DNA from 4 places in the Lysinibacillus sp. FSL L8-0312 genome. Region 1 is predicted to be linked to each of the others. Evidence: riboswitches for the same ligand, from Rfam matches in the RefSeq annotation. Region 1 holds a riboswitch; each other region holds the start of a gene.
What was found. A riboswitch is a leader RNA that binds a small molecule or an ion and turns the genes downstream of it on or off. The one in region 1 is predicted to bind S-adenosylmethionine.
Positions count from the first base shown of each region.

Region 2: linked by a shared signal. The riboswitch ahead of MHI22_RS01230 (YezD family protein) and the one ahead of MHI22_RS18820 (MetQ/NlpA family ABC transporter substrate-binding protein) in region 1 are both predicted to bind S-adenosylmethionine.
Region 3: linked by a shared signal. The riboswitch ahead of MHI22_RS14690 (cyclase family protein) and the one ahead of MHI22_RS18820 (MetQ/NlpA family ABC transporter substrate-binding protein) in region 1 are both predicted to bind S-adenosylmethionine.
Region 4: linked by a shared signal. The riboswitch ahead of metK (methionine adenosyltransferase) and the one ahead of MHI22_RS18820 (MetQ/NlpA family ABC transporter substrate-binding protein) in region 1 are both predicted to bind S-adenosylmethionine.

Region 1 is NZ_JBBOOV010000001.1:3,727,960-3,735,599, reverse strand. It holds gene MHI22_RS18840 (PucR family transcriptional regulator) at 1-367, shown strand, start outside; gene MHI22_RS18835 (carbon-nitrogen family hydrolase) at 419-1,213, opposite strand; gene MHI22_RS18830 (pyridoxal phosphate-dependent aminotransferase) at 1,310-2,479, shown strand; gene MHI22_RS18825 (PPC domain-containing DNA-binding protein) at 2,601-3,104, opposite strand; SAM riboswitch class I at 3,227-3,331, shown strand; gene MHI22_RS18820 (MetQ/NlpA family ABC transporter substrate-binding protein) at 3,420-4,250, shown strand; gene MHI22_RS18815 (methionine ABC transporter ATP-binding protein) at 4,356-5,381, shown strand; gene MHI22_RS18810 (methionine ABC transporter permease) at 5,374-6,045, shown strand; gene MHI22_RS18805 (enoyl-CoA hydratase/isomerase family protein) at 6,059-6,838, shown strand; gene MHI22_RS18800 (alpha-hydroxy acid oxidase) at 6,853-7,640, shown strand, end outside.
Region 2 is NZ_JBBOOV010000001.1:243,497-251,136, reverse strand. It holds gene MHI22_RS01245 (cold-shock protein) at 204-404, shown strand; gene MHI22_RS01240 (VOC family protein) at 509-1,294, opposite strand; gene MHI22_RS01235 (flavin reductase family protein) at 1,453-1,938, shown strand; gene MHI22_RS01230 (YezD family protein) at 2,021-2,176, opposite strand; SAM riboswitch class I at 2,246-2,342, opposite strand; gene MHI22_RS01225 (phosphopantothenoylcysteine decarboxylase domain-containing protein) at 2,553-3,227, opposite strand; gene MHI22_RS01220 (LysR family transcriptional regulator) at 3,302-4,180, opposite strand; gene MHI22_RS01215 (DMT family transporter) at 4,315-5,214, shown strand; gene MHI22_RS01210 (hypothetical protein) at 5,377-5,745, shown strand; gene MHI22_RS01205 (general stress protein) at 5,846-6,283, opposite strand; gene MHI22_RS01200 (Dps family protein) at 6,475-6,915, opposite strand; gene pepF (oligoendopeptidase F) at 7,132-7,640, shown strand, end outside.
Region 3 is NZ_JBBOOV010000001.1:2,911,346-2,918,985, forward strand. It holds gene MHI22_RS14680 (helix-turn-helix domain-containing protein) at 1-139, shown strand, start outside; gene MHI22_RS14685 (hypothetical protein) at 263-661, shown strand; SAM riboswitch class I at 756-862, shown strand; gene MHI22_RS14690 (cyclase family protein) at 951-1,688, shown strand; gene MHI22_RS14695 (DedA family protein) at 1,731-2,327, opposite strand; gene MHI22_RS14700 (Cof-type HAD-IIB family hydrolase) at 2,428-3,201, opposite strand; gene MHI22_RS14705 (DUF2225 domain-containing protein) at 3,538-4,221, shown strand; gene MHI22_RS14710 (hypothetical protein) at 4,244-4,597, shown strand; gene MHI22_RS14715 (erythromycin esterase family protein) at 4,845-6,263, shown strand; gene MHI22_RS14720 (DUF4272 domain-containing protein) at 6,313-7,488, opposite strand; gene MHI22_RS14725 (SMI1/KNR4 family protein) at 7,490-7,640, opposite strand, start outside.
Region 4 is NZ_JBBOOV010000001.1:2,111,367-2,119,006, forward strand. It holds gene MHI22_RS10530 (alanine/glycine:cation symporter family protein) at 1-1,059, opposite strand, end outside; gene MHI22_RS10535 (alpha/beta hydrolase) at 1,187-1,993, opposite strand; gene MHI22_RS10540 (gamma carbonic anhydrase) at 2,128-2,640, shown strand; gene metK (methionine adenosyltransferase) at 2,818-4,014, opposite strand; SAM riboswitch class I at 4,272-4,390, opposite strand; gene pckA (phosphoenolpyruvate carboxykinase (ATP)) at 4,780-6,366, shown strand; gene MHI22_RS10555 (alpha/beta hydrolase) at 6,452-7,408, shown strand; gene MHI22_RS10560 (alpha/beta hydrolase family protein) at 7,500-7,640, opposite strand, start outside.

The DNA.
Region 1 (7,640 bases):
AACTTTATATATTTGCCGCAAAGTGCAAACGTCCTCTTTCTTTTATGATGATTTGCATTTATATCATTTAATCTATAAATTACAAATGCAAGTGAATTTACAGGAAGTGATTTACGATTATTTACAGCCCGTTATTGAGTACGATAAAAAATACAATAGCAAGCTTCTTGAAACATTACAGGTTTATTTACAAACAAATGGCTCCAAGCAGCAAACAGCCAACCAATTATTTATTGTTCGTCAAACACTCTATCACCGCTTAAGAAAGCTTGAAGGTTTACTAGGTGAAAATTTCATGAAAGGACATAACCGCATTACATTAGAATTTATGCTATTGGCAAATTCATTGATTGAGGATAAGGGCTAGAAAAAAGATGGCACGCTCAAAAGATTACTCCCTCTTGAGCGTGCCCCTCTATTAGCCTTTCACGACAACATCATGATATAGTCCTGGTCTACGGTCGTCATAAACTGGAATTCTTCCACGTACTTCATCGACAATAGAAAAATCTACATCAATCACCGCTACTTCTTCATCCTCTGCACCGATCCAAAGTACTTCTCCCCAAGGCTGTATAATCATCGATTGGCCATTAAAGTTTTCTACCTTTTTTGAAATGCGATTAACTGCTATTACAAAACATTGGTTCTCAATCGCACGAGCTTGCAGCAATGTTTTCCAATGATCAATCCTTGGTGTTGGCCACTGGGCTGGTACAAATAATACCTTTGCTCCTTGTAATGCGTGTGCACGTAACCATTCTGGGAAACGAATATCATAACAAATGACCCCAGCAGCTTCAATATCTCCTAGAGCAAATCGATTCATTTCATCCCCTGCTTCTAAGTAGAGATGCTCATCCATTAAACGGAAAAGATGTGCTTTGCTATATTCCCCTACAAGTTCTCCATTGCGATCAAATGTATACATCGTATTATAAAATTTGTCGCCTTTCTTCGTTGAAACAGAACCACCTACAATATGTACACCAAGTTCCTGTGCTAATTCAGCCAAGAAGGATTTCGTACGTTCACCATCGACATCCGCTAGTTCAGGCAGCTTCTCTAACGCATAGCCTGTATTCCACATTTCAGGCAGCACAATAATTTCTGCTCCTTTTTTTGCCACTTCTCGAATCTTGTCCTCAGCTCGTGCAAAATTTTCTTCTACTTTGCCAAAGCCAACATTTAATTGAATACAACCGATTTTCATAGCCATTCCTCCTCTAGACAATTAACAAAAAAAGTAATACTATTTGCTTCATATTCTTCAATAATAATTATTATATTCTGAAAAGGGTGATCATGCATGGAATTCTCTAAAAAACTACAGCAACTACCCACTCAATTTTTTGCAGCGTTAGTTCAAAAAGTAAATAATGCCTTAGAAGAAGGTCGCGATGTCATTAATCTTGGTCAAGGAAATCCCGATCAACCAACGCCCCCTCATATCATTCAAGCATTACAGGAGGCGGCTGAAAATCCACAAAATCACAAATATTCACCATTTCGCGGTATCGCTGAATTACGCCAAGCAGCTGCCGACTATTATAAACGTGAATATAATGTGAATCTAAATCCTGACACAGAGGTAGCGATTCTTGGCGGGACAAAAATTGGACTCGTTGAGCTACCTTTAGCCGTATTAAATCCAGGTGATACAATGCTCTTACCAGACCCTGGCTATCCAGATTACTTATCAGGTGTCGTATTAGGTGATGTCCATTTTGAAGTGATGCCACTTTTAGCTGCAAATGATTTCTTACCTAATTATCATGCATTACCTGATGAAGTGAAAGAGAAGGCGAAGCTACTTTACCTAAATTACCCGAACAACCCTACAGGTGGTACAGCAACACTTGCATTTTTTGAAGAGACCGTTCGCTTTGCGAAGGAACACAATATTATCGTATCACATGATTTTGCTTATGGGGCAATAGGATTTGACGGTAATAAACCTATTAGCTTCCTACAAGCTGAGGGTGCAAAAGAAGTAGGAATTGAAATGTACACACTCTCCAAAACTTATAATATGGCAGGCTGGCGTATAGGCTTCGCTGTCGGTAATGCCGACATTATTGCTGCCATTAATCTAATTCAGGATCATCTGTTTTGTAGTCAATTCCCTGCTATTCAACAAGCAGCAGCAGCGGCACTTACAGTTTCCCAAGAATGTGTGGATGAACTGCGAGCTACCTATGAAGGTCGCCGCAATGTACTCATTGAAGAAGCTCAAAGAATTGGTTGGCATGTAACGGCTCCAAAAGGCTCCTTCTTCGCATGGCTCCCTGTACCATTCGGCTATACTAGCGAGCAGTTTGCCGATTTATTATTGGAAAAGGCTGATATCGCTGTAGCAGCAGGCAATGGCTTCGGCCAATATGGCGAAGGCTATATCCGTGTTGGTTTACTTGTTAGCGAGGAACGCTTACGTGAAGCAATCCATAGAATCGAACAATTACAATTATTCAACCCTTAACCATGCAATGAGGCTGGGACAAAAGTAAAAATGTTAGACCGATTATAAGCTCGGTCTAACATTTTTTAATTCAGGAAGGAACATGCAACTCAGTGAAAAGAAAAAGTTAGTATCATTTTCGCTATTTTTCAATTTTCCTTGGCTGCTGTAAACCGTGTTCTAATGGATAAAATTGAACATGGCCTGTTTCTTCATCAAATTTTCGAAAGTGCTGGATGCCTTGAACCTCAGCTAGCACTATGTCAGCCGTAATAACAGGGTTCCCGCTCTTCATTAAATGCCCCCCTGACACGACGCCCCATTGATCACTCATAGAACCATGGAAATGTGTTTCATATCCCCCATCACGCTTACATACTACGCCAGAGCCTTGGATCAATTCGAGTGGCCCCTCTTTTTTTATGACATCGCTAAAACTTACGTTAATCTGAGATGTTTCATCAGGTACTAAATAAACAAAGCTACTCTTTTGAAGGCTACCTATACAGCTAACAATTGTTGCTGACTCAATATGGTTCTCCTCACAAAGTGCCTCCATTCCTTCAATAATGTCTGTACCCATTAGCAATCGAGCACTCACAACCTTGCCAAATGAACCTATACCATAATTAACTCTTACAGACATTGCTATCCCTCTTTCATGACGAAATATTATAATAATATAAAAAATTTAAAAAATATTTATTGACTTACTATAACCTATAAATTATATTAGTTCTATCGGAATTACAAAAAAATATGATAAATCTCTTATCAAGAGTAGCTGAGGGACTGGCCCTATGAAGCTCGGCAACCTCCTTTTAGAAGGAAGGTGCTAAATCCTGCAAACGATTATCGTTTGATAGATAAGAGAGGACATTTTTTCATGAGCCTCTCTTAGTTTGTAAGAGAGTTTTTTTATTTTCAAAAACCGATAAAAACAATCTTGGAGGTAGTTTTCATGAAAAAGAAAAATAAATTTTTAGTAGGTTTAGCAAGTCTTACATTAGCAGCAGCTCTAGCAGGTTGTGGCTCTAAAGAAGAGAGTAAAGGTCAAGCTGAAGCAATTAATGAAAATAAAATCGTCGTAGGTGTCACATCTGGTCCACACGAACAAATCGCAGAAGTTGCAGCGAAAGTAGCCAAAGAAAATGGGCTAGAAGTAGAGCTTAAATCATTTTCTGATTATGTTTTACCTAATACATCTTTATCTGAAGGTGATCTTGATGCGAATAGCTATCAACACGAGCCTTTCCTCGATACGTTTAATAAAGATCATGATACAGATTTAGTAACAGTAGGCAAAACGATTTTAAATCCAATGGGTATTTACTCTGAAAAATATAAATCCTTTGAGGACATTCCAGATGGTGCAACGTTTGGTTTACCAAATGATCCAACAAATGGTGCTCGTGCCCTCTTTGTTTTACAAGAAGCAGGCTATATAAAATTAAAAGATGGGGCAGATTTAACAGCCTCTATCCGTGATGTAGAAGAAAACAAAAAGAATTTAAAATTCATCGAATTAGAGGCAGCTCAAATTCCTAAGCAGCTTAGTGAAGTAGATGTAGCAGCTATTAATACAAACTTCGCATTGGAAGCTGGCATTAATCCTAAAGATGACGCTATTCTTTTAGAATCTACTGACTCTCCATATGTGAACTATATTGTGGTACGTGCAGAAAATGAAAATGACCCAACAATTAAAAAGTTCGTTGAGGCTTACCAATCTGATGAAGTACGTCAATTCATTGAAGAAGAATTCAAAGGTTCAGTAATCCCTAGCTGGTAATACATTCAGGAAGCTTCTAGTAGCTGAAGAATCTGCCGAAATTCCTCTATGGAAAACGAGCAGATTCTTGCTTTTTAGGAGCTTGAGAAAGGAGCAATCAATCGGATGATTCAATTACAAAATATCTCAAAAGAATATAAGACGAAAAAAGACATCATTAAGGCTGTAGATGGAATCAATCTCCATGTAAAAAAAGGACAAATTCATGGTGTGATTGGCTATAGTGGTGCAGGTAAAAGTACACTCATTCGTTGCGTCAATCTACTAGAGCGACCTACAGCTGGAAAAGTGTTAATCGACAATGTGGACATTACTGCCCTTTCTCTTCATGAATTACGGCAAACACGCCAAAAAATCGGGATGATTTTCCAACATTTTAATCTATTAAAAACGGCAACCGTTTACCATAATATTGCTGTTCCTTTAAAGCTACTTGGCTATAACGAGAAAGAGGTAAAAAACCGTGTGACTAAATATGCTGAAATTGTTGGATTAACAGACAAACTAGGCAGCTACCCTAACCAACTTTCAGGTGGGCAAAAGCAACGTGTTGCTATTGCACGTGCCTTGGCACAGGAGCCAGAGGTTTTACTTAGTGACGAAGCAACAAGTGCACTCGACCCTGAAACAACCGAAGCCATTCTTGAATTGTTGTTAAAAATTAACCGTGAATTAGGCATTACGATCCTGCTGATTACACATGAGATGAATGTCATTCAGAAAATATGTGATGAGGTTTCTGTTCTTGAGTCCGGAAAAGTGGTGGAATTTGGTACGGCTATTGAACTTTTTGCTAAACCGAAGCATCCTACAACGAGAAAGTTTTTAAATACGATTTCACAACGTAATTTATCCCCTTCCCTGATCGAGCAGTTAAATGTTTCAGGCAGTGTCATTCGTTTAACCTTCCTAGGTGAAAGTACTGGTAAGCCATTACTAGCAGAAGTTACGAAAGTGTATGATGTACAACCAAATATTTTAACGGCAAATATTATTGAATTAAAAAACGGCATTGTTGGTAACATTGTGGTGCATTTACATGGAGAACTTCACATTGTCCAAAAGGCACTCACATATTTTACGGAAAATGGCGTCGCGGTGGAAGAATTAGGAGGCGAATTCAATGAGTAGTATTCAAAGCTTTTTTACAGATTGGTCAGATGTAATTGGCAAATCAATTATCGAAACATTTCAAATGGTCGGAATTTCTTTATTGTTTTCCATTCTCATTGGGATTCCATTGGGGCTATTAATCGTATTAACACGACCAGGTCAATCCTTTGACAATAAATTTTTATATCAATTTTTTAATTTAGTCATCAATATTATACGTTCTGTCCCATTCATCATTTTATTATTCTTCATTCTACCTTTTACTAAGCTGATCGTCGGCACAACAATTGGGGTTAAAGGTGTTATCGTTCCGCTAGTTGTCTATACAGCTCCTTATATTGCTCGACTGATGGAATCTGCGCTATTAGAGGTGGATTCGGGAGTGGTAGAAGCCTACACAGCCATGGGTATTAAACGTCGCCATATTATTTGGCATGTGCTATTACGTGAAGCTCGTCCATCTATTATTTTAGGCTTAACAATTGCCACAATTGGTTTAATCGGTGCTACGGCTATGGCAGGAATGGTTGGTGCTGGAGGTTTGGGTGACCTCGCCTATCGTTATGGTCATTTACGCTATGAGGTCGATGTTATGTATGCAACTGTCTTTATCTTAATCATTCTTGTGCAAAGCATTCAATCCATCGGCAACCGCTTCGCTGCGAAATTGAAAAAGGATTAAGAGGAGAATGACAATGACAACTGAAATTTATGTAGAGAAAAATGGTTATATTGCAACGTTAGTGTTAAACCGACCTGATAAACGGAATTCCTTATCAAAGGCGATGTTTCAGAACATAGTAGAGCAACTTGAGCAGTTACGTGTAGATTCTTCTATTAAGCTCTTAATTGTCCGTGGCGTTAATGAAGTAGCCTTTTCATCTGGTGCCGATATTAGCGAGTTTTTAGATATTCGTTATGCCGCGGACAATGCCAAAGCCTATAATGATTTGGCTCTAAAGGCGATTGATACCCTCTATAAATTTCCTCACCCGACAATTGCTATGATTCAGGGTTTAGCCATTGGTGGTGGCTTAGAACTAGCCAACGCATGTGATTTTAGAATAGCGACACCAAAGAGTAAGCTTGGCATCACAGCGGCGAATATTGGTATTGTCTATAATCTTGAAAGTACAAAGCGTCTCATCAATCTTGTTGGTGTTGCCAAGGCGAAAGAGATTTTATACACAGCCAACATTTTTACAGCACAAGATGGAAAAAACATCGGTTTAATCACAGCCTTACATGAGCCAGAGGATATTGAAAGTGCCACGCTGCATTTTGCTGAACATCTATTAAGTAAATCATCCATTGCAAACGCAGGCATCAAAAAAATGATCCAAGCAATTGTAGATGGTGAAAACGAAGAAAGCGATGAGCTGGCACAGATCGTTCTTAATTCATTTAGTTCAGATGATTATAACGAAGGTATTCAAGCCTTCTTAAACAAAAGAAAGCCTATTTTCAATAAATAAGTGAGGTAGTAACGATGACAAACATAACTGATGGTGATCTACTCTTAAAAAATATTACTGCACAAGCCCCCTTCCCCATTTGCTTTGCAGATTTAGAAAAGGCCGTAGCGGAAAAAATCGAAGCTGGACCTTTTGGCTATATCCGTTCAGGTGCTGGTGGTGAACAAACACTGCGCAATAATCGTGCAGCTTTCGAAAAGTATTCTATAGTTCCTCGCTTTTTAAAGGATGTTTCAAATGTTCAAACATCGATTAATTTGTTTGGTAAAACATACCCAACTCCATTGCTCTTTGCTCCCGTCGGCATGAACGGAATGGTTCATGATGAAGGTGAGCTTGCTGTAGTACGTGCTGCCGAGCATTTAAACATGCCCTATATTCAAAGCACCGTTTCCACTTATGCACTTGAAGAAGTTGCTCAAGCTGCTCCTTCTGCAACAAAATGGTTTCAATTATATTGGTCTACTAATGAAGAAATCGCTTTTAGTATGGTGGCACGAGCGGAGGCAGCCGGATTTGAAGCGATTGTCTTAACTGTCGATACAGTAATGCTTGGTTGGCGTGAAGAAGATGTCCGCAATCAATTTTCACCATTGAAGCTAGGCTATGCACGAGGCAATTATATGAATGATCCCGTTTTTACAGCCACTTTACCTGATGATTCATTCGAGTCCTACGTACAAGGTGTCTTGCAAAATGTCTTCCACCCAACACTTAATTGGGCGCATGTTCGAGAATTAAAAAAGCGTACAAACCTTCCTATACTATTGAAGGGAATTTTACATCCTGAAGATGCGAAGCT
Region 2 (7,640 bases), 3.5 Mb from region 1:
TACTTTCTATGTTGTTCATTTCCATTATAGTCTTAATTGTGAAAAAAAAGAAAGCCAGATACACAAGCATTTCGACAATCAATTGACATCTTTGTTCAATTCATGTATGTTCTAAGAGAAAATGCAATTTTTCACATTTTCTCAATGATAGCACAACTTAGTTAACTTTATTTTACATTCAAGCGCATTGGAGGCGAATGCTTATGCAACAGGGGATCGTAAAGTGGTTCAATAATGAAAAGGGTTATGGCTTTATTGAATGTGATGATGGAGAAGATGTATTTGTACATTTTACGGGCATCCAGGAGGAAGGCTTCCGTACACTTGAAGAAGGTCAGAAGGTGTCATTTGATGTTGTGGAAGGCAATCGAGGACCCCAGGCATCAAATGTTGTAAAATTATAAGCTCCAAAATTGAAAGTGGATGAGGTAGATGAATAGTGCTCAATCCGCTTTTTGACATGTTTGCACATAAAAATCCACTTCAACAATTGAAGTGGATTTTTAATTTATCTATTAATCCAATAAAAAGCACCTGGACAAACTAATGTTTCCTTTGTTCGGTGTGGATCTTTCAATGTTACACCGATGGGTCCTTCCTTTAAATGCCCTAGCGTCATGGCAGATGCTGCCGCCTCCTCATAAAAATCCAAGCGCATATTTGGTAGCTGTAGTGACACAAATTGCTCATGCTGCTCAGAATCGGGTAGCTGCAATACCTTCTGCCAAAGCTGAACCGTCTCCTCCACATCCTTGACAAAAAACTGAATAGATTCCATTGTGATGGCTTGGTTTTCATCGATTGCACCACTAGCTTTTAATTGTGCCAAACGTTCCTCATCTTCATCTGCCCATTCAATTAAGAATGGAAAATCCAATGAAAGATTGGGCATGCCAAAATGCAATAGCTTCCATTCTAGTGTCGTGCCATCTGGTCTTGTTCGGCTACAAGCATCGGGACCATATACTTCAAAGCCCAATGCACGCAATCGTTGACCCTCGTCTTCAATATTTTTGGTGCGTAAGGCAATTCGTGAAAATCCTTGGCGCTCACGATCACGTTTAAACGTATAATGTAGGGAATAAGGGTACAGAGCCGCTTGCTCAAATAAATCACGATCATAAATAGCGATTTGTTCAATATAGCTTAAGCCAAAATAGCTTAGCGTATTATAAGTCCCCCACATCGTGTGTTGACCACCGTTCACTGTACGGACATTTCGTTTATTGAAGAAAACCTTTATATTTTCTGGTGATTCTACTTGATGTACCAGATGATCAAAATATAAAGTCATGGCAATTCCCCTTTCTTTCCCCCATTAGCTTTACCTGGATGTTTAATTGATTTAAAATTTACTTAAGAAAAGGAGTTACTATATGGTATGAAAAAAAGTGCAATTTACCTACTAACTCCGTTAACTAATTTATGACTAACTATAAAGAGGTGATTTGAATGACAGATCAAGTAGCTGCTTTTAAATTGGCATTAGGTAACTATCCTACAGGTGTAACGGTTGTGACAGCATGTCATGAAACGAATCCAATTGGCTTAACAGTCAATTCTTTTGCATCTGTTTCCATTGACCCACTACTTATTTTATGGTCACTTGATAAAAAATCTCAGCTCCATTCTTACTTTATGGGTGCGGAAAAATTCGCTGTCAATATTTTAGCGAGTAATCAAGAGCATTTATGTACATTATTTGCAAGTAAAGTCCCGGATCGCTTTGCTCAAGCTAAATGGTCTACTTCTACTTTTGGGCTACCGATTTTACATGATACAGCAGCTATTTTACAATGTAAATCATTTCAGCAAATAGATGCAGGCGATCATACTATTTTTATTGGGCAAGTGCTAGACATTACAAATTCTCAAAAAGAACCCCTTCTCTATCATCGTCGTCATATCGGTCCAATTCCAAAAAGCTTTTATAGCTAATTTCCATAAAAAAGAGCCACTTGTAAGCAATGGAAACCATGCTTATTAGTGGCCTTTTCACATCGTTCAACTGAAATGAGCATTATTTCTTCTGTGGAAATCTCTGCTTTTCAAGCCTATTAATTTGCACAATCACACCATCTTGAATCGTAATATTCACTTCACCAAATTCAAGATTTTGAATTGCCTTAGCAATTGCCTCTAATTTTTTATCATCTACCTTTGCCGATTGAGCCATACGATACACCCCCTCTTTATTCTCCTAGTTGTACAAAAGAGGCCAACGCATCAAACCGATTGATAGCCCCTCCTATCTCTCAGACACCATCTGTTGGATTTGGCACCTATCTTCTCGGTTGCCGAGGCTTCATGGGGCCAAGTCCCTCCACCTCTCTTGATAAGAGTACTGCGTTTCTTGAAAATAATTCTATAATTCTGTTATCCGAATGTCAATATAAAATATTAGAAAACCTAGCTGAATACTTTGTAATAGCATCCTCTCTGTTACAATTCACTCATAATCCTATCGTATTGTATGCTATGTCAGTCTATCTAACCACAATGGCAAAGAAAAAAACTGTGTAGAAGCATGACCTTCTCCACAGTTCATCACGTTATTCCCTATGCAAACATTCCATTAAAGTTTGTGCTGTCTGTTGCTTGCCCATCACCTTAATTGGTTGTCCCTCAGCAGGCACGATCCAATGAGGCTCATCCCCGCCATATAAAGACTGCGAGCTATTTGCAACCATAAATTGAGCATGCGCGGCTTCCATACGCAGTCTTGCACGAGCGAGTAAAAAATCCTCATCATTTGTAGCTTCTAGCTTAAAGCCCACTAGCGTTACATTCGGTTGCCAGCCCTTGATTTGCCCTAATACTTTTGGTGCCTTTTTAAAATGGATAATAGGTGGTTCGTCAGAAGGCATTTTCCCCGCTTCCTCCATTAAATTACCGGATTGATCATAAACCTTGTCAATAACCCAATCGGAGCCAGCAGCAGCCATAATAACAATATCGACTTGTTGTAGCTGAACCGCATGACGTACCTTTTCTCCTAAATCCTCAATACCTTCAAATTTTACCAATGTCATTTTGTCGTGATTTGCTGGAAGCTGTGCAAAGTAGCCATGCATATATATTACATTCGCACCCTTAGCCAATGCGGCCTCTGCTAAATAACAGCCCATTGTCCCTTTTGATAAATTCGTGTGCCCTCGTACACGATCCCATTTTTCAAGTGTTCCCCCACTTGTAATGAGTACGGTTTTGCCTTGTAATGTCCCCATACACTCACCTATTTTCTACAATATATACAAATACTATTTTAACGTAATGTAAGGATGTGCTTCAATAGCCACAATCATAGCGTACTATTTTGCTCTTTTAACCAAGCACTTAATATTTCCGCAAATTTCTTGGTAACAGGGGAAGCATGGTGCTTCATCGCAATTCCAATGGTACGGTAGCCTCCTTGCTTTAGCGGGATTGCTTTTAACGTTGATGGTAAATGTTGAATGACCAATTGAGGCAAAATACTAATGCCTAAATGATGGGAAATCATTGAAAGAATCCCTACCTCCTCAGAAAGCTCAAAGCGAATATGGGGCTTTACATGATATTGCTCCAACAGTACCTTTACATCATTTGTCCCTTTATAGGAAGTCATGATAAAAGGCATATCTTCTAGGTCAACAATATCAATTTCTGTCTTATGAAATAAAGGGCTTTTATCCGAAACAATACATAATAAAGGGTCTTGTTGTAATTCCATAAATTGATATTGCTCTGATTTTTGACCATTCAAGAATCCTACCTCGACTTCCCCACTTAGCAGCCATTGTTCAATTTCGTAATAATCTCCCTCTCGTAACTCTACTTGTATCCCTGGAAATTGATGATCCATAATACGAACAATTTCTGGCATCCAATTCGAGGAAATACTTGAAATAACGCCAATTCGAACTTTTCCGCGTGTTACACCCAGTATATGGGCCGCTTCCTGCTGCAATAATTCCTGGGCATCCAGAACCTGACGCATCGCCCTTAGCATGGTCTGCCCCTCACTCGTCAGTGTTACACCTGCACGACTTCGATGAATGAGAGCAAAGCCAAATTCTTTTTCTAAACTAGACACGGCATGGCTCACAGCAGACTGCGTTAGTCCTAGTGCATCCGCTGCTTTTGTAAAGCTTGCTACCTCTGCCACCTTTGTTAAAATCTCATATTTAACTAAGCTCATTCGTCATCCCTCTATATACATGAATTTTTTTAATCCTATTCATTATAAACATTCGTTTTACTAATCACAATACAAGATATATAGTAAATTTTAGTATAAAAACTGTTTTAGTACACAGATGGTAGGTGAACATAATGAGTATCCAAGGAAAAGCAAATGTATTGATGGTTATTGTCACAATGTTTTGGGGACTATCTTATACCTTTATGGTCATGGGGCTTGAAACATTGGCAGTTTATAATGTGGTGGCATTGCGTTGTATCATTGCATTTTTCGTAGCAGGACTTATTTTTTATAAACGGATGATCAAAGTAAATGGTAAAACATTAAAATATGCGGCTATTCAAGGATTTTTATTATTCATTGTGTTCGCGTTAAGTTTATTTGGTTTACAGTCTACTTCTGCCTCAAATGCAGGCTTTATTTTAAGCCTAACCGTAGTATTAGTGCCGATTTTCAGCAGTTTCATTGAAAAAAAATTACCATCGAGAGCCGTTAGCTTTGCGGTCATTTGCACGATGATTGGTATTACAGTCTTAACAGCACATGGCTCATTCACCTTCCATAAAGGGGATTTATTAGTAGCCATTGCAGCACTATGCTATTCCATTTATTTACTACTGAATAGCTCATTTACACGAAATGTTGAATCCATTTCATACGGAATTTATCAGCTCGGCTTTGCTGGTATCTATGCCCTTGTCTTAACATTTATATTTGAAACACCGACATTGCCAAATTCAATGTCATCCTGGCTGGCTATTTTAGGGCTCGGTATCATTTGTAGTGCATTTTGCTTTGTTGGCCAAACTGTTGCACAACAGTATACTTCTGCTACACATACAGGACTTATTTTTTCATTAGAACCAATTTTTGCAGCCATGTTTGCCATGATGTTTATTGGTGAAAGTTTAACAGTGAAATTAGTGATTGGCGGTAGCTTTATCCTTATCGGTAATTTAGTGGCTCAATTAGAGCACTTCCATGCGTTACGTTTTATTAAAAAAGAAGCACAGGAAAAAGTCATACAATAAAATAGTGTGTCATGTCACTTCATTTACGAATGAAAAAGGAAGCTGAGAGTTATATCTCAAGCTTCCTTTTCTACTATGTATTGAATTTATAGCATCACTACATGTAAAATAGTTTACTATACAGTCTATTTTTTACAGAAACTAATTGGAGGAGAGTCATCTATGCAAATTCAACCCCGAAATACATCATACTATTTACCAGCTAAGGTCAATCAACCTATTAAAACAGAAAACCTATTGGATTTACTCAAATATGTGGATGGCAGTGAAGAGGAAGACGCCAAAAAGAACAAACCGAAAATTGAAGTCAGACACGAAAATGGCTATGTGCGTCAATATCTTGTTAAACCAAATGGACAAAGAGTACTCCTGATGGAAACTAAACAAAGCCATGACAATAAAGAAGCTAGCCATTTACATACTATGCCTCATAACCTGTTTAAGCAGCCATTTGAAAAGCCTACAAGTGACCCGATACTTTCGATTTTAAATGCGAAGGATAACATTGCTAAATATAGATATGGGATTTAAAGGACAACAATATTAAATAAAATAATAGACAAAGTCGAATAAAACGACTTTGTCTATATTTTAACCAGCAAGCCAGAGCCATATCTCACTGGTTTGATCATTATAAAAACCTTCTATATTGCTCTGCCTCTATCATACGCTCTTGCTGTTTTAAACGTGCCTCTTGCTCGGCAACTGTCTCAGAATGTGCTTGTAGCGGATCTACATCATCCTCACGTTCCGCATATAAGACGATACTACCTTGCTCCACAAGATGTGCATAATAAGCGATTTGTCCCTCTGATAGATTAAATCGTTTTAAGCCCTCTGTCACAGCCGAGTCACCTGTAAACCAAGACTTAAATTGGTCCACCCAATTACCAGCCTCATGTGTTTGGACATCAGCATCCCATTTTACATCCTCAAACTGTTCGGAATCTTTCGCAATAATATGAATATCCTCTTGTTGATAACCTTCTAACCGCATACTTTCTAAAATGTGAAGCATTTCATCCCTCGTATGGGCCACCTCAATTTGTGGGTTTTGTTCATTCATCATGTTCAATTCCTCCTAATTTATATGGCTTACTAGATAATTACCCTTGCTATATACAAGCAAACGCTTTTTACCAAACTGTCATAATTGTTATGAACCCTTAATACATGTTATGGCTTTGACATCAAGCATTAATCGCAGAAAAAAAGCATGCCAGAGTACTTAATATCTCCAACATGCTGTAACTGTCGTTTTTACTTGTCAAGAAAGGCTTTTAACATCCATGTATGCTTTTCAAGAGATTGGTACATGGCGTTAAGTAAATCCTCTGTACGATCGTCCCCTTCTTCTGCTGCTAGCTCCATTGTGGAATTTAATGCTTTCATGAGCTTTTGGAAATCCGAAATTATCGTAGCGACCATTTCCTCTGTCGTCTCATTTCCTGCCGCCTCCTCTACATAGGAAAGCTCTAGATGTTCTTTTAATGTTGCGACTGGCTTGCCATCCTTTGAAAGAATACGCTCTGCAATTTCATCTAAATTCAAGGTTGTTTCATTATACAACTCTTCAAATTTTGCATGCAGTGTAAAGAATGAGTGTCCTGTCACATACCAATGATAATTGTGCAGCTTTGTATAAAGTACAGACCATGTAGCCACTAGCTTATTTAATTGTTTGTTTAAGTTTTGTGTCATAATCACTTTCTCCTCCAATATGTCTTGTTCTAGCCTTTAATATGTGTAACAAATGATGTCGGCTATACATCTATTGTTCCCGCCCGACAATATTTCAAACATGTCTTCGACAAACGATCTACATTAAGAATATTGCAACTATTCTATGAAATTATTTCACTTTCCGAAATAGTTTCGTTATAATGAAATCACTTACATGTAAAGGGGTGTCTATGAATGGAAGTTTTACCATTACGAAAAGATGTAGCAGTAGAAGAAACTTGGGATTTAACAGATTTATTGAGCCATGATGCTGATTTTGAACCTACTTTAGCACAATTGGTGGAAGACGCACTTAGCTTCGAGCAGCAATACCAAGGAACGATTACAGATGCACAAAAAGTTATTGACGTGCTATCTGCCTTTGAAGAGCTACAGAAAAGGTTTGTTCCGATTGGCACGTATGCCAGCTTAAACCTTGAAACAGATCGTACAAATGATGGAGCGCAAATGCGGGCTGCAAAATTTGCTACAGCTATTGGAAAGGTAAGCAGCGCTCTCTCCTTCGTGCGCAGTGAGTTACTAGCGTTGGATGAAGCTATTTTACAAGAAGCGGCAGCATCAAGCCCTCTTTACAAACGTTATCTAGAGGAACTGTTAAAGCAAAAGCCTCACCAGCTACATCCTGAAGTCGAAAAAGCATTGGCCGCATTTAGTGCTACATTCGATGCACCATATGAAATATA
Region 3 (7,640 bases), 820 kb from region 1:
TTTAAAAACTTCTATGTGGAAAAATCTAGCTGCAGTTAAAACCAACTGTGTATATGAAGTGGATTTTTTAACATGGATGAATTACGGTATTCTGTCTCATAGTAAAAAAATTGATGATGTCTTACATGTTCTCGGCTAAAAGAGGAAGCTCACTTTGGCTTCCTTTTTAAATGATTAGGACAGACATTGCACTGCAAAATAACACCTAAAGACGTTTAGCTACATAAGATAAGATATCAGCTATAGGATAGGAGGAATTACATTGTATTACAATCCTTATCCGTACTTTGTTCATCCTTATCATTACCCAACGTCGCCACTTGCCCAGCAGCTTGCCGTTAGACCTATTCCTCAACATTTAGCAATGCCGAACACTACCCCCTTTCCACCTGTCGACACACATAAATTAAAAATGTCAGCTACACGGATAAAGGCGATCATGCAACAGGCTCAATTGCTTACGGATAAAATTGATAGCTCTCAACAATTTGCACATGATCTAATGAATGCTGCACAGCTTTCAAATAAAACAGAGGTTGATAAATTAATCACATCAACAGGCATTACGATGAAATTTGATGCAAATTATACACCAGACAATTTCAGAATACGTCTTATGGATAATGGTTGTTGTGGCATAACCATAAATTTAAGTTGGTAAAAAAATTTACCCTTATATCTCTATCGAACTTGTAAACTATAAAATTCTATGCTAAAGTGTTTTATTATTATTTCTGAAAATTCTTATATCACTTTTCTTATCAAGAGAGACGGAGGGATTGGCCCGATGAAGTCTCAGCAACCAGCTCAACAGTATGGTGCTAATTCCAATTGGCAAAATTTTAAGCCTGAAAGATGAGAAGAAGAACTACCGTTGCTTATTCTGGAGTCCTCTTCTAAGGGGACTCTTTTTTATGTTCTACTAATTTTAACAGAAAGCAGTGAAATCAATGTCAAACCAACTTTTACAAGCATTACAATTATTAAAATCAAAACAATGGGTTGATTTAACACATACATTCGGCCCTAATTCCCCACATTTTTTTATGTTTGAAGATGCTAAATTTGAAACATTATTCTCTCATGATGACGGGTTCTTCGCACAACAATTCACGTTCCCAGGACAATATGGCACACATATCGACCCACCCATTCATTTTGTGCGAGACTCCCGCTATCTAGAAGAATTAGAACTAAAAGAACTAGTTCTTCCTCTTGTCGTTATTGATAAATCACGAGAAGCTGCTAGCAATCATGACTTCTCGCTAAGTGTGCAAGATATTTTTGATTTTGAAGCACAACATGGAGTAATTGAAGCAGGTACCTTTGTAGCGCTACGTACGGATTGGAGTAAGCGCTGGCCAGATAAAGAGGCATTTAGTAACCAAGATATGGATGGACATAACCATATACCAGGCTGGGGCTTAGAGGCATTACAATTTTTATTGAAGGAACGTCAAATAAGTGCACTTGGCCATGAAACATTTGATACTGATTCAGCCGCTGATTTTCACAAAAATGGTAAGCTAGATGGCGAATACTTCGTGCTTGAACAAAACATCTATCAAATTGAGTTGATGACTAACTTGGACAAGCTACCTGCGAAGGGGGCAATTATCTTCAATATCGTCCCTAAGCCTGAAAAGGCATCTGGATTCCCTGTACGCTCATTTGCTATTTTGCCATAACACAAAGGTCTGTACGATTCATATGTTGAATCATACAGACCTTTATTTTCGTATATTTCTTTTTTTGAATAGATAGTAAACGATGAGCATTACGAGGCCAAACAATAGGATGAGATAAATACTATAATGGGATAAATAATAACCAACAAACCGCCACTTCTCCCCAAGCATCCTCCCTAACGTTATAAATGTGAAAGTCCAGATAAATGCCCCTGTATAGGCAAAAAAAGCAAACTTTCTATATGGATAATTATTAATTGCCGCAATATAGGCTGTCAGATGTCGTACACCAGGTATAAAATAGCCTATTAATAATAAAGTTGGCCCAATTTTAGTAAACAGTTGTTTTGTAAAATCAATTTTTTGCTCCGTAATATGAATTTTGGGTCCATATTTCTGCAATAATGGTAAGCCAAAACGATAGCCGATATAGTAGCTTAAGGTAATACCGCCAACTGCACCAATCATTGCACTTACTAAAGCGGGAATGTGTTCAAGGCTTTCTATATAAACGCTGTAGCCAACATATGTTAGAAAGACCTCATCAGGAAGTGGCAACCCAACAATGCCTCCAATTAGGATCACGATAATACCCAAATACCCGTAATGTTCAATTAGAGATTGCACATGATGTGCCATATAACATCCCACCCAAAATTTATTAAAACGCATTGATTAACAAGTTCCTTCAATAGATCTAAGAGAACCTGAGGCATCGACTTTAAGACCTTCAGCAGCTTTATATCATTTGAAACTGCCGTAAAGCAAAGTCAATACCACCTTCAGTGGAACTCTTTGTAACAAAATTCGCAACTGCTTTTAGAGCTGCACTACCATTTCCCATAGCAATACCTAGCCCTACATGCTCTAACATATCAATATCATTATCCCCATCTCCAAAAGCAATAGCATTTTCAGGATCAATGTTAAAATGGTCTAGTACCGCTTTAACAGCTATCGATTTGGCAACATCCTGCTGTAATACATTCACAATATAAGGATGCCATCGCTGCCAAAATATATGCGGAAATTGGCTAGCATATCTTTTTTCAGCCTCCTCATCTGCATATAGACACATGAGAAAAACTTCTTCATCCACAATTTTTTCATTCACAACCGGAAAATTTCGTAAAGATAGAGTTGCCTGCATCGCATTGAAAGCAGCTGGATGCTGAATGCCATTCATCGATAGTTGCTCTGTAAAAAATGTGAGGCTATGCTGCTGTTCACGTGCAAAAGCTTGTACATTTTGAACAATATCTTTAGCAATAGGTGTTTTATGTATGATTAAATCCTTGTGTTTCACATATGCCCCATTTGCTGTAATAAAGGTTTCAATCCCTAGCGCTTGTATCTCCTGACACATCGATAAAGGTCTTCCTGTAGCCGCTACAAGGTGAATTCCTCTCTCCTGCAAAAGTTGAATGGCCTTCTTTGTGCTTTCTTCCACACAGCCATCCTCGTAATTAATCAGTGTTCCATCCATATCAAAAAATATGATATTATAATTCATCTTAAGCCGCCTTTATAAAACAGTACTTTAGAATCACAAACATTTAATTCATTCCTTATACTTAATGAAAAGTATGAAAGTATTTTGACAAACTTTCAGCAAACTCTATAACTTACATTAACAGCACCGATAAATACTATTACAAGCATAGATTTAATGACAATTAACTATAAAACAGATGAATATTTTTATTTTAATAATTCTAAAGGAGTATACCAAAGAACACAGAATTGTTAAAATAAAAGATATCTACTTAAATACATTGAACGATAAACATTTACGTATAAATAGAGCAAAAGAAACAAAATTTTAGAGCCTGCAAAGGAGTTGATTCTTATGGCATTTAACATTTACTACTATGAAAGTAGTGTAGATTGTAAATTTTGCAAAAAGCATTTTACAACTTATAAAGTACGCCCTAATCGATATAAAATCATCGAGGAGCAAACAGATTTCATGCCTGTTTATGATGGCTTAAATCCTTTGCTGTATGAGGTTGCTGTTTGTCCCCATTGCGGCTATGCCTACCATAAGTCTATGACACGGACATATGGACCTTTCATGCAACTCATTGATGAAATTTACATTAAAGAGCTCCAGAAGCCGATGGATATTTGTCAGGAACGTACAATCGATGATGCCATTGTCAGTTTTAAGCTTGCTTATTTGGTATCACGTGCTTCCATGGAAGAATCCCTTTTAATGGCGAATTTCGCCTTGAAAATTGCTTGGCTTTATCGTTTAAAAACCGATGAGGAATCCGAAAAGCGTTACCTTTTTGCAGCTAGAGACTTTTATAGTAAATCCTTTGCATCCAATCAGGAGGGTGGAGAAAGAATCCAGTTTTTACATGCTGAATTAAGCCTTCGACTCGGTGATATTGTAGAAGCTAAAAAAGGATTCTCACGTTTAATTGCCGATCGAAATGTATCACCAAAATATCGAAAGCTTGCGCGTAATCGTTGGGAAAATTATAAATATGACGAACAACCTATAACAGTTAATGAAATCATTAATTGATTTGACGAGGAGAGGACTAGTTATGTTGCTATTCCATAAAAGAATTGATGTGAGAGAAGAGGATATATTTTCAGAGTTACATCATTTTTTATTAAGAAAAAATAATCGCTACTTAACAAACGATGAGATAGTCGCTTTAACAGGAGTATCACCTGAACTCCTTTACAAATGGGTAAAAGCAGGAAAGTTAAAAAAGTCCATTTTCCCTAATTTAGGAGCGCCCTGTGAACGATGTGGACAAATTACACAAGCTAAAATTTGTGTGAGCTGCTCCTCCTCCATTGTTGGTACATTAAAGCAAGAAGAAAAGGATCGTGCATGGTTCAATCAAATTCAACGTAACCATGTTAGAGCAAGCACCTATCACTATAAATAATGATAAACATCTCCACTTTACAAATGGAGATGTTTTATGTTGTTGAAAAAAGGTGATTCACTAGCAGAAAAAGAACCCTTGGCAAGGTAGTTTTGTTTCCAACGCTATGGAGCAACTCCACTTTACAAACGGGGATGTTTTTTTGCCAATATAGGCAAATTTAAACAAAATTTAAACAAACTCTTCCTAAGCTTTAAACTTCGTTCCTTATAATAAGTATCAATATAAGAAGAAGGGCTGATTATTAATGAAAAAAGATAGGAAACGTAAGGTTTTATTAAGTATTGCACTGACAAGTTTAATGGCACTAAACGGAGTAACTAGTGTCTCTGCGGATGTCACTGCAAATGAAGAACAGCTCAATATTGAACTTAATTCAACAGTCAAACAGGTTAGGTCTTCTAATGAAACGTTATTAGATTGGAAAAAATGGGTAAACGATCATGCCTATAGCCTGTCCTCCATTCAACCTGAAACATTTAATGGACAAAAAATTCCATCTAGTGAATTTGAGGATTTAGAGATGCTAAAGCCATTATTACATGATAAGCGCATTGTCTTTTTAGGAGAGAGCTCTCATGGTGTTGCACAATTTAATCTAGCTAAAACACGTTTAATACAATTTTTACATCAAGAAATGGGCTATAATGTTCTCGCTTTTGAAAGTGGCATGGGGAATGTGATGAACGCCCAAGGAAAAATTGACAAACAAGCGGCTCTACAAACAATGAAGGATGGTATTTTCGGTGTATGGTGGACAAAAGAAACCCTTCCTCTGTTTGAATACGCCAAAACAACTTATACAACAAAGCAACCCCTTGTTCTCACGGGCTTTGATATTCAACAACAAGGGGCATTCACGAATGGAGATTGGCTGCACAATCCTCAATTAGCTCAACAATTCAGTGAAGCAGAGAAACAACTCGCTGAATGGAGCTCAGGAAAAGATTTAAAGGGCTATCAAAAAGAAAAGGCAACAATTATCAATGTGTATAAACAAGTAAAGGCACAAGTACAGTTAAAAGAAAAAGAGTTGCAAGCAGCATATCCAAATGAACCCCACATTGTAAAACTGATGGAGCGTACTTTAGCAGATCGTATTCGTTTAGCAAATGAATATGTTGAACTAACTATTCAGGCCAATATTGACCTTGAACAAAATAATATAGAGTCATTTTTACAAACAATGGAATGGCGAGATCAGGCAATGGGTGAAAACTTACTTTGGTTAGCTGAAAAGGTTTATCCAACAGAAAAGTTTATCGTGTGGGCACATAATGACCATATTCGTAAAGCACAATCGGATGTAATGGGTTCCCCTTATCCAGTCAAATTAATGGGCGAACGTTTACCAGACATCTACAAGAAATATAGCTATGTACTAGGCCTATACATGGGAAGTGGCGAGACAGCAAATAATATGGGTGAACCGATGGCTGTATTACCACCTATCAAGGGATCTATTGAGGATATTCTGTCTACAAAAAATAAACCATATACATTCATCGATATGCGCAATCGTCAAAATGAGCGAGGCAACTCATGGATGTTTGAGCCTCGCATAGGCTATAGCTGGGGCGTTATGCAGGAAAGCTTTGTTCCACGCGATCAATACGATGGTATTCTCTTGATCGATAAAGTAAGTAAACCCCATTATGTAAAATAACCTCTCTTATAAAATAATCGCAAACTAGATTCCCTAGTTTGCGATTACTTTATGTATCCATGGATATCGTATCCCATTCCTCGTCTTGATACCCAATCATCCAAAATAAGCCTCTACGCCTTTCCATCACAACACTTTCATTTAACGCTAAAGGAGCTGTCTGTCCATTAATTCGACTATCTACACAAGCCCAATGCAATCTATAAATTTTATCAGCCTCGTCTAAAATTTCTTCCTTACTGCGCATAATTGTTTGTTGGTAAAACTGTTCAAACGTTTCGCAGCTTGAAACAGCTTGAATCGCATATTCACAATCACAAACATCTTCCGGAAAATCTAACTCTTCCACCATACCTAATGCCCAAATGAGTGTCCAATAGGCTTCATATTGCCATGAAATATTGACAGCCTCTTGCGTACTAGGATGCTGCGCCCCCAGAAAGAGCCTTTCTTGCTCCGTTAAGAATGGTTGTACTTTATATTTATGTAGCATATCGGTAAAGAATTCCCTAGACCCTTCAATATCGCCATTTTGTGCTACGTCACAGGCGAATTGAATAACAATCAATAGGGCAACTGCTCTTCTTGCGATATCCTCTTGACTTTTAAAGTGGAGATTTTCTAATGGTGATAGCTGAGGAAGAGAAGCAGCGTAAGGAATCTCTCGTTCTGTTAAAAAAGCGATCGTTTTATTTTTTCGCACTTCTCCCTGTGCTGATGCTACCTCATGCGTATTTATTTTTCTTGTACAAGCATGGGGTCTAAAGTCAGATGGACCTGATTCCCCGTTAGGATAAACAATCACGCTACCGTTTTGATCCAGCAAAGTACCGTCTGGTAGAAAACCAATACCGCCTATCCTTGTTAGTAGTCTTGTAAATAGCTGCATATGCTCGTCTGTCATAGCCCTATCCATCTCGATTGCAATGACTGTATTGAGCACAGCTATTTGAATCATTACTCGTTCTTTTAGCTGTTCATCTTTAAAGGGAATAGTATCGTAATAGCCCATCATCCCAGGGATATTTTTTGCAAAATAATCAGGGTTCATATCTTCAGTTAAAATGTTCATCGAGCATCTACATTTTTTAAAAAGCCCTTTAGATTTCAATAAATATCCGCTATCTTGTTTTTCAATAGCAAAGCCTTTGGCAAATACGTCGGCTATTTTAGCATGCATATCATCTAGATCATTTTTGGAAGCAAATATCGTAAAATGATTCAAACTACTCTCTCCTTTGTAACATATAGCATTTCAGTATCCAATTTTCCAAACCATTCAGTACTTGGCTAAATAATTGTTTATTTTTTCGTAATACCTCATGTTCCATCCAATAAGCCAGCAAAGAGCGCCATTCTTCCTCATTTATCATTGTT
Region 4 (7,640 bases), 1.6 Mb from region 1:
AATACTTTTCGCAAATGTCATTTGCTCATCGCCTGCTAATCCGCCACTATTGAATTCCCCAATATGGATAAATGGATCTGCTCCTTCAGCGGCCTTTTCATCATGTACATTGTACATACCTGTAAATAAAATCATAAATGCAGTAGCAGAACAAATTAATAATGTATCAATGTACACAGACGCCGCTTGTACTATCCCTTGTTTAGCAGGATGTGATACTTCCGCAGCAGCAGCAGGGTGCGCCCCTGTTCCTTGACCAGCTTCATTGGAATAGATGCCACGCTTCACTCCCCAAGCTATCGCAGAACCAATGATACCACCAAAAATCTCTTGTGCACCAAAGGCACTTGAGAAAATTAAAGCAAAGACTGTAGGTACCTCAGAAATATTCATAGCAATAATGATAATAGCCATAATAATGTATGCTAATGCCATGAACGGTACAATGATTTGGGCAGCATTCGCGATAGATTTAACTCCCCCAATAATAATAGCACCTAACAACACTACAATAATCAGTCCTGTAATCCATGTATCCAGACCAAAAGCGTTTTCAACAGCTCCTGCAATGGCGTTAGACTGCACACCTGGCATTAAAATTAGCATTGCAATCAACGCAGCTACAGCAAAAATAACTGCAAACCATTTTTGACCCATTCCCTTTTCTATGTAAAAGGCTGGTCCACCACGATATTCCGTATCTTTTTCTTCTTTATAGATTTGTGCTAATGTTGACTCTACATATGCGGTAGCCGCACCAATGAAAGCGATTGCCCACATCCAAAAGACAGCACCAGGTCCCCCCATCCCAATTGCAGTTGCAGTACCAGCAATATTACCAGTACCTACACGGCCTGATAATGCAATCGACATTGCTTGGAAAGATGAAATCCCCTTTTCCGATTTCTCCCCTTTAAACATTAAAACAAACATGTCTTTAATGTGTCTTACTTGCAGAAACCTTGTGATGATTGAGAAAAAAAGTCCAATCAATAAAATACCATAAATAAACCACGGTCCCCATAAAATACCATTCAACTTACCAACGATTACCTCCATTTTACCCCTCCAATTTGAAAATACCATACTTTAAGTCATTATAGTATTACACTTTTCTGAAAATTACAACATTATATTTAAGTAACAATATTTAAGTAAGTCTTCTAGTAAATGGAAGGGATAAAACCTATTTAATGATATAACCGATTCTTCGAAGAGCATTATTAATAAAATCACGAATATACATAAAAATCTCTTCTCGTTCTACTTCGTGAAATAAATTGTGATAGCAATTTGCCCATTCTTTAAATTGAAACTCTGTAAACTCTTGTTGATGGAGCCAATTTCGAGTTTGTCGTGTTTCCGTAATTTTATCTTTCTCAGCTGTCATAATGAGCATAGGCATATTCGGAAATTCACCTTTTGGAAGCATCACTAAATTTTTCATCATCTGCTGAAGCTCTCGATACCATTTCACTGAAACGACTGACATGAATGGTACCTCATCTTTCATTTCGTCCCTACCTTCAACATTGCGTGTAAGGTTCTCATATGAAATATTGTGAGTCATTTTAACATTTGCAGTCAATGCACTTAGACTCGTTAAAGCATTTGATAATTTACCTGGTAAAAGCTTTAATTGCAGCCACGGTGATGTCAAAATAATGCCTGCACATTCATATTGCTTCTTTTGCATTGTGTGAAGAACTAACGTTGCTCCAAGCCCATGTCCTATTACAAAAGTTGGTAAATTATATGAAAAAGCATTCTCAATCAGATTTCTTGTATATTTATTGTACAATTTGAAGTCCTCATCATGGACACGAGCAAACCTTGCATTCACGCCATGATTAGGTAAATCTCCCATGACTATGTGGAAGCCTTCCAATCTTAATTTCTCTATCAGCCATGCATACCATCGGTGATTTTCATATGCACCATGAACTATAGCAATCACAGCCTTTGCTTGTCCTTCAGCTTCCCATTTCCACATTCACATAGTCCTCCTAAAAAATAATTACACATTGATTATATCGAAATAAATAGCTCATTTTAATTTTATATTTCCATAAAGTTGCGTATTTGATACGATAATACTACATTATAGAAAGAATTGAGGCGATTTTCATGATTTATCCATTTAAAGATAAAATGCCAAAGATCGATCCATCTGTCTTCATTGCTGATTACGCAACTGTTACGGGCGACGTAACAATTGGTGCTGAAACAACCATTTGGTTTAATACGGTCATTCGTGGTGATGTTTCCCCAACCATTATTGGGAAACGTGTCAGTATCCAAGATCTTTGTTGCTTACATCAAAGCCCAAAATTTCCGCTAATTATTGAAGATGAGGTAACAGTTGGACACCAAGTCACTTTACATAGCTGTACAATTCGCAAAAATGCTTTAATTGGTATGGGCTCCATTATATTAGACGGGGCAGAGATTGGAGAGGGTGCATTTATTGGGGCAGGTAGCCTAGTACCTCCTGGTAAAGTCATTCCTCCGAATAGTTTAGCATTAGGTCGTCCGGCAAAAGTAGTCCGTGAATTAAATGCAGAAGATAAAGAGGATATGGAACGTATCGTGCGCGAATATGCAGAAAAAGGACAATATTATAAATCCCTTCAGAAGTAAACAATATACACAAAAATTCAATATTAACGAAAAAAATACCTCGCATTTCCGTGTAACCAAAATGTTCACGGATCGTAGCGAGGGATTTTTTGTAAAACAAAGGGGACAATATTGCCCCTTTCCTTTTTAATACATTAGAATAATTTTCTAATGTATTCATTACTTTAGCTCAATAGTTTATAGATGTGCCTTTTCTCGTAGAGCATCTGCTTTATCGATTTGTTCCCATGGTACATTTAAATCTGTACGACCAAAATGACCATAAGCTGCCGTTTGTTTATAAATCGGACGACGTAAATCTAGCATTTTAATAATACCTGCTGGACGTAAATCAAATAGCTCACGTACCCACTCTACGATTGCGCTTTCTTTCACTTTACCTGTACCAAATGTGTCAACCGCAATGGAAACTGGTTGAGCCACACCAATCGCATAGGCAAGTTGTACCTCAGCGCGTTCTGCCAAGCCAGCTGCTACAATGTTTTTTGCTACATAACGTGCCGCATAAGCCGCTGAACGGTCTACCTTTGTTGCATCCTTACCAGAGAATGCGCCACCACCGTGACGTGCATAACCACCGTATGTATCAACAATGATTTTACGTCCTGTTAAACCAGCGTCCCCTTTAGGTCCACCGATAACAAAACGGCCAGTCGGGTTAATAAAGTATTTCGTGTTTGCATCTAATAATTCACTTGGCACAACGGGTGCAATAACAAATTCTTTCAGATCAGCTTGAATTTGTTCAAGTGTTGCTTCTTCATCATGTTGTGTTGAAATAACAATTGTATCCACTCGCACAGGTACATTATTGTCATCATATTCAATCGTTACTTGTGTTTTTCCATCAGGACGTAAATACGCTAATTCACCTGATTTACGAACTTCTGTTAATCGGCGTGCTAATTTATGTGCTAAGCTGATTGGCAATGGCATTAGTTCAGGTGTTTCATTACATGCATAACCAAACATTAGACCTTGGTCACCAGCACCAATTGCTTCAATATCAGCATCTGTCATAGAGCCTTCACGAGCCTCTAAAGCTTGGTCAACACCTTGTGCAATATCAGGCGATTGTTCGCCAATAGCTACAAGCACCGCTAGATTTTCAGCATCAAAGCCATATTTACCACGTGTATAGCCAATTTCTGCTACAGTATCACGAACGATACCTTTAATATCAACGTAAGTAGAAGTAGTTATTTCTCCTGCTACTAATACTAATCCTGTTGTGACAGTTGTTTCACACGCTACACGTGCATTTGGATCTTCTGCTAAAATAGCATCTAAAATGGCATCCGAGATTTGGTCACAAATCTTATCTGGATGTCCTTCTGTTACACTCTCTGATGTAAACAGTCGACGGTTTGTCATTTGGTTTTCCTCCTATTACTCTTACAAAAAGTAGTTGTGTATGAATACGGTACTCATTACCCATGTCAAGTCCGCTCCTAAGGATTGAACTCTCAAGCCGTTACTGCTGCTTTTAACACGAGGATTTCGAAAGATCTGTCATTATAATAAGGAAAGAACTACATATACTTACCTTTACATTCTTTTTTAGCAATAAAAAAATCCTTTACTCACGTTACTGCACATGAGGAAAGGAATAATGACTTCGTAACCTTTCACTCTTATCGTTCAAGGGATGTTCCCTTGCATCAGGTTGGCACCAACGCATGCTGTGAAATAAAACATGCAGGTTGCCGGGTTTCACAGGGCCTGACCCTCCACCAGCTCGGGATAAGAGTATCCGTTCATTTTCATGTTACTGAAAAGGTTGAACGTTGTCAAATATTTTCTTATGTATTACTGTATAGAAAGGAAGGAACTGATTACACAAAAACTTTTCATACTTGGATGATGATGTAAATAGAAGCAAATTAATCCCTACAACATACCTAGCTACTTGTGGTAACATATGTGTGGCTCAATTTTTGCGCCTAATTACAGTAGGATTGATCGGATTCTACTCGAAAAACATTATTTTTTGTCAGTTTATTGAAAAGTGATAAAAACTCTAAAATAATTTCTTAATTAGTATAGATTATTTAAGCAATTGTGTTATACTATTTTTGAAATTAAGAAAAAATCCCTCTAAATCAAGGGAATACTATAAAAAAGGATGGTATTTAATCGATGAATTCAGTAGAAATTGCAAACGAACTGAAGGAATTATTAAACGGCGGTAACATTAATGTTCAACTTTCAGTACCACAATTAGCAGAAAAAGCTACATCTCGTGGTGAAGCAATGTTAACAGTAGATGGCGCAGTTCGTGCAGAAACTGGCAAATACACTGGTCGTTCACCTAAAGATAAATATACGGTAGAAGAAGAAAGCACAAAAGATCAAATTGACTGGGGTAAAGTCAACCAACCGATTTCTTCTGAAGTGTTCGATAACTTATATGTAAAAGTAATAAAATATTTAAAAGAACGTGACGAGTTATTCGTATTTAAAGGCTTCGCAGGTGCTGACAAAGATTCACAATTAAGCATCCAAGTAATTAATGAATACGCTTGGCACAACCTTTTTGCTCATCAATTATTTATCCGTCCAACTGAAGAAGAATTAGCTTCTCATGTTGCAGACTTCACTGTCATCTCTGCTCCTAACTTTAAAGCAGACCCTGCAGTTGATGGTACTGCTTCTGAAACTTTCATCATTGTATCACTTGAAAAGAAAATGATCTTAATCGGTGGTACTGAATATGCTGGTGAAATGAAAAAATCTATTTTTGGTATCATGAACTACTTATTACCACAGCAAGGTATCCTTTCAATGCACTGTTCAGCAAACGTTGGTGAAGCTGGCGATGTGGCATTATTCTTCGGTCTATCTGGTACTGGTAAAACGACATTATCCGCTGATCCAGATCGTAAGCTAATTGGTGACGATGAACACGGCTGGTCTGATAATGGTGTATTCAACATTGAGGGTGGCTGCTATGCAAAAACAATCAACCTTTCTGCTGAGAAAGAACCAGAAATCTACAATGCAATCCGCTTCGGTTCTGTTTTAGAAAACGTAGCTGTTGATCCAGAAACTCGTATTTGTGACTATGATGATGGTTCATTAACAGAAAATACACGTGTAGCTTATCCAATCCAATACATCGAAAATATTGTTGATCCTTCTGTTGCAGGTCATCCAAAAACAATCATCTTCCTAACAGCTGATGCGTTTGGCGTATTACCTCCAATCAGTAAATTAACAAAAGAGCAAGCAATGTATCACTTCCTAAGCGGTTTCACTTCTAAGCTTGCTGGAACTGAACGCGGTGTAACAGAGCCAGAACCAGTATTCTCTACTTGCTTCGGTTCTCCATTCCTTCCACTTCCAGCAACAGTGTACGCAGAAATGTTAGGTCAAAAAATTGACGAGCATGGTGCACAAGTATTCCTAGTGAACACTGGTTGGACTGGTGGCGAATATGGTACAGGTAGCCGTATGAAGCTGTCTTACACACGCACAATGGTACGTGCAGCAATCGACGGAAAATTAACAAATGTTGAAACGACACAAGATGCTGTCTTCGGTTTACACATTCCAACAGCAGTTGAAGGTGTACCGTCAGAAGTGTTAAATCCTCGTGAAGCATGGGCAGATAAAGCTGCATATGATGCGAAAGCTGCTGAACTTGCAGGCTTATTCAACGAAAACTTCAAGAAATTCTCAAACGTTTCTGATGCCATTACTACACTTGGTGGCCCATTAAAATAACGACTAGACACAAGAATCAAAGGGAACGAATTCATTCGTTCTCTTTTTCTTTACTTTGAAGGTAGCTAGTATTAGGGAGATACATATGACAAAAAAATATAAAATACTATTTTCTATTCTTATAATGTTGTTAGCTTTATTTGTTGGCGCTGGTTTTTTTGCAGGAAATTACTTTTATAATCTGGCATTAAATCCTGACACTGATAAAACAGCAGTGCTAGATGCACCTCATAATGTAATAGCTGTCAATCCTGTGGAAGCTAAAGAGAAAGAAACAACTGAGCAATGGTTTCATAAGCAATATGAAGATGCTTCGCTTCAATCCTATGATTCGCTAAAGCTCCATGCTTACTCCATCCAAAATGATCACCCCACTGACAAATGGGCTATCATCTTTCATGGCTATTCAAGCGAAGGCGCACAAATGACAAAGTATGCTAAACATTTTTATGATATGGGCTATCATGTACTTATTCCAGATGCGAGAGGCCATGGTAAAAGTGAAGGAGATTATATTGGCATGGGCTGGCATGATCGTTTTGATGTTGTTTCATGGGTCAATCACATTGTCAGCTTAAATGAGAGCGCTGAAATTGTACTTTATGGTGTTTCGATGGGTGGAGCCACTGTCATGATGGCTTCAGGAGAGAATTTACCAACAAACGTTAAAGCAATCATTGAGGATTGTGGCTATTCTTCAGTATGGGATGAATTTTCCTATCAGTTGAAAGCAATCTTTCACTTACCTGCATTTCCAATCATGCATTTCTCTTCTGTAGTGACGAAACTAAAAGCAGGCTATACATTAGGTGAAGCGAGTGCAGTTGAACAAGTGGCAAAATCGAAGACACCCATGTTGTTTATTCATGGAGACAACGATACGTTCGTTCCATCTACCATGTTGAATGAAGTATATGAAGCGGCAAATGTACCAAAGCAAAAGTTGATTGTTGAGGGAGCTGGGCATGGTGGCGCAGAAAGTGTTGCAAGCGAGCTTTACTGGGCTACCATACAACAATTTTTAGAAAGTAACATGAAATAATCATCACCCCTTTATTGCCCCCTACTCCTTAGAATAGCTATCTTGCCTGAAGCGGATAGCTATTCTAAGGAAGGGGGTATTTTTTTATCATTCATTGCTGTTTCATCCATTCACAAAGTGCACGGACGGTTTCACGATTTTTTGCTGGTGGGTATTGATGTGCATGGTCTGGATCATACCAGGTTTCGTATGATTTATTCGCATCTTCTAAAAAAAAGGCTAGTTGTCTGGC